Regions from separate parts of the Bradyrhizobium sp. BR 1432 genome, predicted to be linked through region 1. Evidence: riboswitches for the same ligand, from Rfam matches in the RefSeq annotation. Region 1 holds a riboswitch; the other holds the start of a gene.
The links. Region 1 has a riboswitch for fluoride ahead of ACSKB8_RS06415 (MutS-related protein). Riboswitches for the same ligand answer to the same signal wherever they lie in the genome.
Positions count from the first base shown of each region.

Region 1 (4,414 bases):
CACCACGATCTTCGTGCGGCTACCACGCCGAAATAGATGAATCGCAACTCGCGGACAGCTCCGTAGGTGCATTCGCTCCGCCTTAATGCGTCAGAAATGGGCTTTCGTAGACCGCCGCAGGGCCAAGTTCGCGCTCGATTTCGAGCAGGCGATTGTATTTTGCGAGCCGCTCGCTGCGGGACAGTGATCCAGCCTTGATCTGTCCACCGCCCATGGCAACCGCAAAGTCGGAAATGAACGTGTCCTCGGTCTCGCCCGATCTATGCGAGATTACGTAGCCCCAACCAGCATCGCGGCACATCTGCACCGCCTTCATGGTCTCGGTAACCGTGCCGATCTGGTTCAGCTTGATCAGAACCGCATTGGTCGCTCTGCTATCGATACCCTTCTGGATAAAACGAGGATTGGTGACGTAAAGATCGTCGCCGACGATCTGGATTCGGTCGCCGCAAGCGGCCATCTGCAGGCGGAATCCGTCCCAGTCATCCTCGGCGAATCCATCCTCGATCGAAACGATAGGATAAGCGTCTAACAGGCCGTTGTAGAGAGAAAGCAGCTCGTCTCGCGAGAGGGTCTTGTCACCGGATTTGGCGAAGACGTACTTGCCATCATTTGCAAAGGTGCTGGCTGCGGGATCGAAGGCAAGGGCAACGTCGGTGCCGGGCTGCAACCCCGTCTTGCGGATCGCTTCAACGATCAATTCGCAAGCCTCTTCGATAGTCCTCAAGTTGGGCGCAAACCCTCCCTCGTCGCCGACCGCAGTCGAGTGCCCCGCCTTGTGTAGGAGCTCGTGGAGCGCGTGGAAGGTCTCGGCCCCGTAGCGGACGGCTTCCGCAAAGTTTGGGGCGCCATGGGGCACTATCATGAATTCCTGGAAGTCGAGCGAATTCTGGGCATGCCGCCCGCCGTTGATGACGTTCATCATGGGGACGGGGAGCCTCGTTGCTGAGACGCCGCCCAGATAGCAGTAGAGCGGCACACCTGCCGCCGAAGCCGCGGCACGCGCGATGGCCATGGAGACACCAAGGATCGCATTCGCACCCAGCTTGATCTTGCTCTCGGTGCCGTCGAGCACGATCAATGCCGTGTCGATGGGCTCCTGGGGGCAGGCAGCCATCCCCATGAGGCGATCCCGAATGATCCCATTGACGTGAGAAACGGCCTTGAGCACGCCTTTGCCGCCGTACCGCGCCATATCGCCATCGCGCAGCTCCAGCGCTTCGTAGCGTCCAGTCGAGGCGCCGGACGGCACCGAAGCCGTGCCGGCGTGCCCATTGTCGAGCCTTGCCACGACGCGAAGCGTGGGATAGCCGCGCGAGTTCGAGAATTTCGAATGCATCGAGAGCTTGGATGGCCGGAAGCGGACTATTCATCTTTGTCTCCATGATCGACCGAACTCCAGGTGAGTGAAGAGTGCTCGGAATTGTCGGCGTGCATCGACCGCGAATTCGCTTCGGCCTGGTCGCGGGGCATCTCAAGCGACAGCGAGCGTTCGAGTGCCGCCTCCTGCGCGCGCAGCCAGTCGAACAGGTCGCTTCGCTGGCCGCCGAGGGGGCGCGCCCATCGCAAGTTCTTGAACGGCGTAGCCTCCGGTCCGGCCCACCAATACTCCTTCGTGACCATCAGCGACCAGCCGGGGCGACCTGACCGGGACAAGGTGAAGATCTCGATGACGATTCCATGTCTGGAGCTCGAAAAACTATGGCGCTCCCGCTCGAATTCGACACCATCATGCGTCCAGCGGGATCGTTTCATGCCCGGATTCGTGCTGGTTATGAGGAGGTCGAACATCCGGAAGAATGAGGGGCGTGCCAGGCTTCTCATGGCTCTGTGCCCCCATCTTGGTCCGCCTCGCTACGTGAGCAGACGACCATGGACGCGGAAAAAAGCACGCGTGGGCGCTCCGCTTGCGAAGGCCGGCAACCATCAGATCCTAAGGGAACGCCGGCCATTGTGTCTCCTACCACCGAGATGGTGCGCGGTAGGAGTCATCAGCCTGCGGCGGTTTCGGGGGCACTCCATCCCCGTCGATATCGTGCATAGTCTAATTGCGCCGCCCGCTTGGGGCAAGAAAATGGAGGGGCGGCTAGTGGCTCGTTGACCGGAACCAGATCGGACGTATACTCGTTTGCAATGTTGGCGATGGGGTTCGCCTGAACCGCCCCGAGGGGCTGATGACTCCTACCGAAGCACGGCTTTGGAGGAGTTTTATTGTGTCTTATCCGCGCCCCCAACCACCGCTTACGGCCGAGTCTGACGGACGCGAACGCCATCCAAGCGCGCCGGATATCGTGCCAAGCGTCCTCTTCGATCGGCCCGAGGACTCTACGGCCGCTCCGGAAAGTGCAGCGCCAGAATTCTTCGCTGATCTGAATCTGGATCAGCTGGTGGCCGCGATAACGGCCGGCTTTGAAGAATACGCCATCAAGCCTGTTTTTCACGTCCCGCTGCAGCGGGTTGAAGCCATTGAATATCGTCACGAAGTCTTCCGCGATCTCGAAGACCCGGCTCTCCTCGACAACATCAGACACTTCGCCGAGCGAATGAGGGATGCCCGGATCCACAAGGCGCTATCGGCCAAGCTCTACGACCGATTTCACAAGCAGATGTGGTTTCTCCACGCAATAGAGATCTACTGCAATGCGGTCGATCAATTGGCGACGGATCTGACGCGATCTCAGATGAAGTCCCGAGCGCTCCTGAGCATTCGCGACTATCTGACCGGCTACATTGCGCAGGACAATTTCGTTGCTCTCCGCGATGAAGCCAAGAGCATCTCTGACCAACTGTCGCAGGTCAGATACGGCATCGTGATACGTGAGGCCTCGTTCACGGTGAAGAACCTCCAGGATGAGCCGGACTACAGCGCGGAAGTTGAGGCGACGTTCGCGAGATTCAAGCAAGGCGCCGCCACAGACTACCGCTCGAAATTCAACGATGCGCCGGAGGACATGAACCACATCGAAGCCAAAGTGCTTCAGTTGGTGGCGCGCCTCAATCCGGAGCCGTTTGCTCGCCTGCTAGCGTTCTGCGCTCGGCAAGTCGAATTTCTCGACAAGGCCATCGTAGGATTCGATAGGGACGTCCAGTTCTATCTCGCTTACTTGAAACAGACGACGAGGCTCGAACAGGCCGGACTACGGTTGTGCCTGCCCGAGGTTTCCGACAACTCCAAACAGGTCCATTGCCGGGAGGGGTTCGACCTTGCGCTCGCGCTGAAACACGTCGGTGAGCAGAAACCGGTTGTCTGCAACGATTTTGATCTGACGGGCAGGGAGCGGCTCATTGTGGTGTCCGGACCCAATCAGGGCGGCAAGACGACCTTCGCCCGCATGGTCGGACAATTGCACTATCTTGCAAGCCTGGGATGCCCGGTCCCGGCGCGAGGGGCCAAGCTTTACCTGGTCGACCAGATCTTCACGCACTTCGAACGGGAAGAGAAGGTCGAAAACCTACGCGGCAAACTGGAAGACGACCTGGTTCGGATCCGTTCGATCCTGAAGCGGGTCACGCGGCGCTCCATCGTGATTTTGAATGAGATCTTCACCTCCACGACGATTCGCGACGAGACATTCCTCAGTCAGAAGGTCATGACGAAGCTCGCGGCCATGGATGTGCTCGGCGTCTGGGTCACGTTCGTCGACGAGCTGTCGACGTTCGGTCCGGAGACCGTTTCGATGGTGAGCACGGTTGTACCGGACCAGCCGGCAGTCCGCACGTTCAAGATCGAGCGGCGGACTGCCGATGGCCTGGCTTATGCGATGGCGATCGCCCAGAAATACGGTCTGACGCATCAGCGCGTAAAGGAGCGCATCAAGCCATGAAGGCGTTCCTGCTGTATCCAGCGCGATTTCGACCCGACGCTGCTGCTATCGCGGCGAGATCGATCCTATGCCCGGCAGAAGGAGCCGGGACTGGATCTCAATCAAGCCTTGCCCTGGAATCATGCCGCCCTGAACCAGGATCTCGGACTTGATATCCTCTTGAACACGATGGCCGGTGGTGACGCCTTCCTGTTGGAAGTGGCCTTGGTCGGGCTGCTCAACGGAGTTTGCGAACTCGACGTGATCGAATATCGCCAGGACGTGCTGCGAGACTGCCTGCAGCACGGGCCGACTCTCAGACGGGCATACGACATCGTGGTCGAGGCATTGAAAGCCGAAAGAAAGCACTATTGGTCGCCGATGTCGCGCTACCCTACCGGCACGCTGTCGCATGCCGTCGAAATATTGGACATCTTCGTTCCGGCCTTACGGAAGCTCCGAGCCTTGGCCGACCGGAACATTGGACGGTTCAACTCACGAGGATTCTCCAGATTATTCGAAATGCTCCGGGCTGAACTGAGCGATCCGTATTTTGAGGAGATCGAGGATCATCTGAAGCGGCTGAAATTCAAAGGTGGGGTTCTGGTCAG
Region 1 is NZ_JBPUGF010000003.1:1,319,132-1,323,545, reverse strand. Features, by position in the region: tRNA gene ACSKB8_RS06430 (tRNA-Phe) at 1-5, shown strand, start outside; gene eno (phosphopyruvate hydratase) at 83-1,339, opposite strand; gene ACSKB8_RS06420 (hypothetical protein) at 1,366-1,791, opposite strand; fluoride riboswitch at 1,976-2,035, opposite strand; fluoride riboswitch at 2,130-2,191, shown strand; gene ACSKB8_RS06415 (MutS-related protein) at 2,214-3,824, shown strand; gene ACSKB8_RS06410 (MutS-related protein) at 3,933-4,414, shown strand, end outside.

Region 2 (4,414 bases), on a different contig from region 1:
CCTGGGCTTCCTTGCCGTTGACCGAGAGCACCTTGAAGCTCGCGCTCTTGCCGTTCTCGCTGGAATAGCCGCCCCAGCTTCCCATGAGGCGGCTGTCGGAAGCCGGCGGGTCCTGCTTCTCGAGGTTCGCGGTCTGCTTGCCAGCGCCCCCGAAGGAGAACAGCAGCACCATGTTCTTGCCGTCCTTGGTGCCGACCGTGACCCCGCCAAAGGTGATGAGCGTGCCCTTGACCTCGGCAAAGCCGCGCTCGGTGTGGCCGTTATGGGTGTACTCGACCTGCGCCCGGGCACCGCGGATGTTCACGACCTTGAAGCCGACGGGCTGGTTGTTGCCCACCCAATTGCCCTTCCAGTCACCAAGCAGCGCGCTCTGGTGATACAGCCGCTCGTTGGCGGGAGAAATCTGGCTGGTGCTCGACGTGACGATGGCCATGGTCTGCTCGGTGGACGGGTTCGACGAACCCGCTCTCGTTCGCGCGCCCGACAGCAAAGTCAAAACTGCGATCGGAAACGAACTGAAACAACCGGATTAGGGCCATGTGCCGGTTAACGAGCGGTTAAATTCAACCGTCGGGCGAGATGAGGCGAAAGGTCCCAACCGGCGTGCGCTATTAACGGCCCCAGCGGTCCGACCAGATCTTCTCGCCGATCATGCAACTGACGCGCGGCTCCTTGTCCGCAACCCGCATCACGGGGCGCTCCGGCATGCGGCCAGCGACCTCCATCAGCAGCTTGGTGCGGATCGCTTCCTTGAACTTGTCGCGATCCTTGATCGTGATGACGAAAGAGCCGGGACCGCCGATGACGCAGTCCTCGTAGTAGAAGTCGAGATTGTCGATATCCATGGTCGAATAGGACGGCTCCTTGACCATGATCGGCAGACCGTTGATGACGATGCCCTTCTCGAGCGCGGCATCGCGCGCCACCGTGACCGGGATGCCATTGTTGTTGGGGCCGTCACCGGAAATGTCGATCACGCGACGCAAGCCCCGATATGGATCCTCGTCGAACAGCGGCATCGCAAACGTGATCGCGCCGGAGATCGAGGTGCGCGAGGCACGCCGGATCGGCGTCTTCATGATCTCGGCGGCAACCGCATCCGCGGTCTCGGGGCCGTCGATCAGGCGCCAGGGGATGATGATCTTCTGGTCGCTGGAGGCGGCCCACTCGAAATAGGTTACCGCGATCCGGCCGTTCGGACCGAGCTTCAGCGCCTGGAGGAATTCTTTGGACTGGATCGCCAGCGCGTAGCCTTCGCGCTGGACCGCGAGCTCGTCCATGTCCATGGAGTAGGAGACGTCGACCGCGAGGATCAGTTCGACGTCGACCGTCTGTGCATCCTTGTCGGCAGCCAGCCGCTGCGGCTGATTCTCAAGCGGCTCGAATTTAGGTCCTGGCGCCGCGATGCCCGCGACGTCCCCTCCGGCAAGCACGCCGGCCACCAGCACAGCCCCGATCGAGAACAGCAAGCGCATCGCAGCGGTCTCCCGTCGTATGACGCGATGGTGACATGCAATCGCCTTGCCGCAAAGTGCGAAGATCGCTTGCGCTTCACATTCGAGTTAGGAACGACGTGCTCGCCGCCGTGTTGCCTCGCTTCGCGCGACTGGAACACACAGCGAGACCGGCACCGTCGTTCCAGAGCTCGCGACGCGCGCAGAATGACGCCTAGGGACAGCGCGGCCGGCCCACTTGTCCGCCGCAATTTCCATGCTAGGCTGGATGCACAGATGGGGATGGAGTCCCCGACAACCGCCCGGCGGTCGATGATCGTACTGGGCTGATGACTCCTGCTTGAGGTGGGGCAATCTTTGAGCCTCTGCCTTTGGTGGGAGCATGGACCGACCCGCCGATGGCGGGTTTTTTGTTGCCTGGTGGCGAAGGCAGGAAACTGGGCCAGCAAGCCAAGGCCAGGAGAAAGTGAAGACGTGACCACGACGACACCGAATGCTGCGCGCGCCACCTTACCCAGGGGAATCTGGGTGCTCGGCTTCGTCTCGATGCTGATGGACATCTCCTCCGAGATGATCCATGCGCTGCTGCCGGTCTATCTCGTCACCGCGCTCGGCGCCTCCACGCTCACGGTCGGCTTCATCGAGGGCATTGCCGAGGCGACCGCCTCGATCACGAAGATCTTCTCCGGCGCGTTGTCGGACTGGCTCGGCCGCCGCAAGCTGCTCGCCGCGCTCGGCTACGGGCTGGCCGCCTTCACCAAGCCGCTGTTTCCGCTCGCCCCGAGCGTCGGATGGCTGGTGGCGGCACGCTTCATCGACCGCGTCGGCAAGGGCATTCGCGGCGCGCCGCGCGATGCGCTGATCGCCGACATCGCTCCCATCGGCCTGCGCGGCGCGAGCTTTGGCCTGCGGCAATCGCTCGACACCATCGGCGCCTTCGTCGGGCCGCTCGCGGCCATCGGCATGATGTGGTGGACGGCTGACAATTTTACGATCGTGTTCTGGGTGGCAGTGCTGCCGGCCTTTCTGTCCTTCGGCCTGATCGCCTTCGCCGTGCACGAGCCGGAGCCGGATCCGAACCGAAAACCTGCAACGAACCCGCTCAATCTTGCCGCGATGCAGCAGCTCGGGGCAGTCTACTGGCGCGTCGTCGCGGTCGGTGTCGTGTTCACGCTGGCGCGCTTCAGCGAGGCCTTCCTGATCCTGCGCGCGCAGAACATCGGGCTCAACCCGATGTGGGTGCCGGCGGTGCTGGTGCTGATGAACGTCACTTATGCGCTGTCGGCCTATCCCGCCGGCGTGCTGTCGGACCGGATCAACCGCACCGGCCTGCTCGCGCTCGGCCTGGTCTTCCTCGCCGGCGCCGACCTCGCGCTGGCACTGCTCCCGAGCCTTGCAGGCCTCGCGCTCGGCGTCGTGCTGTGGGGGCTGCATATGGGGCTGACGCAAGGCCTGCTCTCGGCCCTCGTCGCCGATGCCGCGCCGCCGAGCCTGCGCGGCACCGCATTCGGCTATTTCAACCTGCTCACGGGCCTGGCCCTGCTGGCTGCGAGCGTGATCGCCGGCGCGTTGTGGGATGCCTATGGTCCGGCAGGCACGTTCCTGGCGGGACTCGGCTTTGCCCTGATCTCGCTCATGGGGCTGCTTGCCGTCGGCAACGGTCTGGCAGCGGAGCAAGAATGATGACGGGGAGGCTTTCGTCGTGCTGAGTGGGGTGCTTGCGATCATGATGGGTAGCGTGCTCGGCGGCTGTGCGCGCTATTTCGTGTCCGGCGCGATCGCGCGGCGATTGGGCGAGACGTTTCCGTGGGGCACCATGACCATCAATGTCACCGGCGCCTTCCTGATCGGCATTTTCGGCGCGCTCGCGACCCATCCCGGCTCGGCCTTCGCCACGCCCACCCCCTGGCTGTTCGCGGTGACCGGCTTTCTCGGCTGCTACACCACGGTGTCCTCGTTCAGTCTGCAAACCCTGACGCTGGCGCGGAGCGGCGAGCCGCTCTCCGCGCTCGGCAATGTCGTGCTCTCGGTCGGGCTGTGCCTTGCAGCCGTCAGTTGCGGCTTCCTCCTCGCGGACAGGCTTGGAGGATAGAAGCGCATGGCCGTCCCCTCCTCCGCCGAGCGCTGGCGTAGCGCGATACTCTACGCCTGGGTTGCCGCCGGCAGCATCGTCGGCGGACTGACCCGTTATCTGGTCGGTCTCGCGCTCGACACCGGACCGGGCTTTCCCTTCGCCACGCTGTTCATCAACGCCACGGGATCGCTGATCATCGGCTTCTACGCGGCGCTGACCGGCCCCGACGGCCGCATGCTGGCGCGTCCGGAGCACCGGCAGTTCGTCATGACCGGGTTCTGCGGCGGCTACACCACGTTCTCGACCTTCAGCCTGGAGACCTTCCGACTGCTCCACGGCGGCCTGAAGTACACGGCACTTGCCTATGTCGCAGCGTCCGTCATCTGCTGGCTGGTGTCGGCGTGGCTCGGGCATATGATGGCGAGCCGCTACAACCGCTTGACAAGGAGTTGACCATGCAAATCCCCGCTCAGGCCGTTTTGCTTCGGATCTTCATCGGCGAGAGCGACCATTTCGACGGCAAGCCGCTCTATGAAGCGATCGTGATGACCGCGCGCGAGCGGCACCTCGCCGGTGCCACCGTGCTGCGCGGTCCGATGGGCTTCGGCAAATCGAGCCGGCTGCACACTTCGAAGATCCTGCGACTTTCGGAAGACCTGCCGCTGCTGATCGAGATCGTCGACAGCGAGGACAACATCAACGCATTCCTGCCCATCCTGGATGGCATGATGTCGAGCGGCCTGATCACCTTGGAGAAGGTGCAGGTCCTACAATATGGTGCGAAGGCCGCGAGCTGATCGCTCCAGCAGGAACCCGAGCCCGCCGTGTCCGGGAGGCGGAATGAACGATACTGTTACCACACCGAAAACCAGGACGAAGACCAAGG
Region 2 is NZ_JBPUGF010000004.1:663,986-668,399, reverse strand. Features, by position in the region: gene ACSKB8_RS44120 (hypothetical protein) at 1-433, opposite strand, end outside; gene ACSKB8_RS44115 (DUF1194 domain-containing protein) at 612-1,475, opposite strand; fluoride riboswitch at 1,724-1,800, shown strand; gene ACSKB8_RS44110 (MFS transporter) at 1,929-3,137, shown strand; gene crcB (fluoride efflux transporter CrcB) at 3,157-3,546, shown strand; gene crcB (fluoride efflux transporter CrcB) at 3,553-3,981, shown strand; gene ACSKB8_RS44095 (DUF190 domain-containing protein) at 3,984-4,325, shown strand; gene clpS (ATP-dependent Clp protease adapter ClpS) at 4,369-4,414, shown strand, end outside.
Region 2: another riboswitch for fluoride. It lies ahead of ACSKB8_RS44110 (MFS transporter); the one in region 1 lies ahead of ACSKB8_RS06415 (MutS-related protein).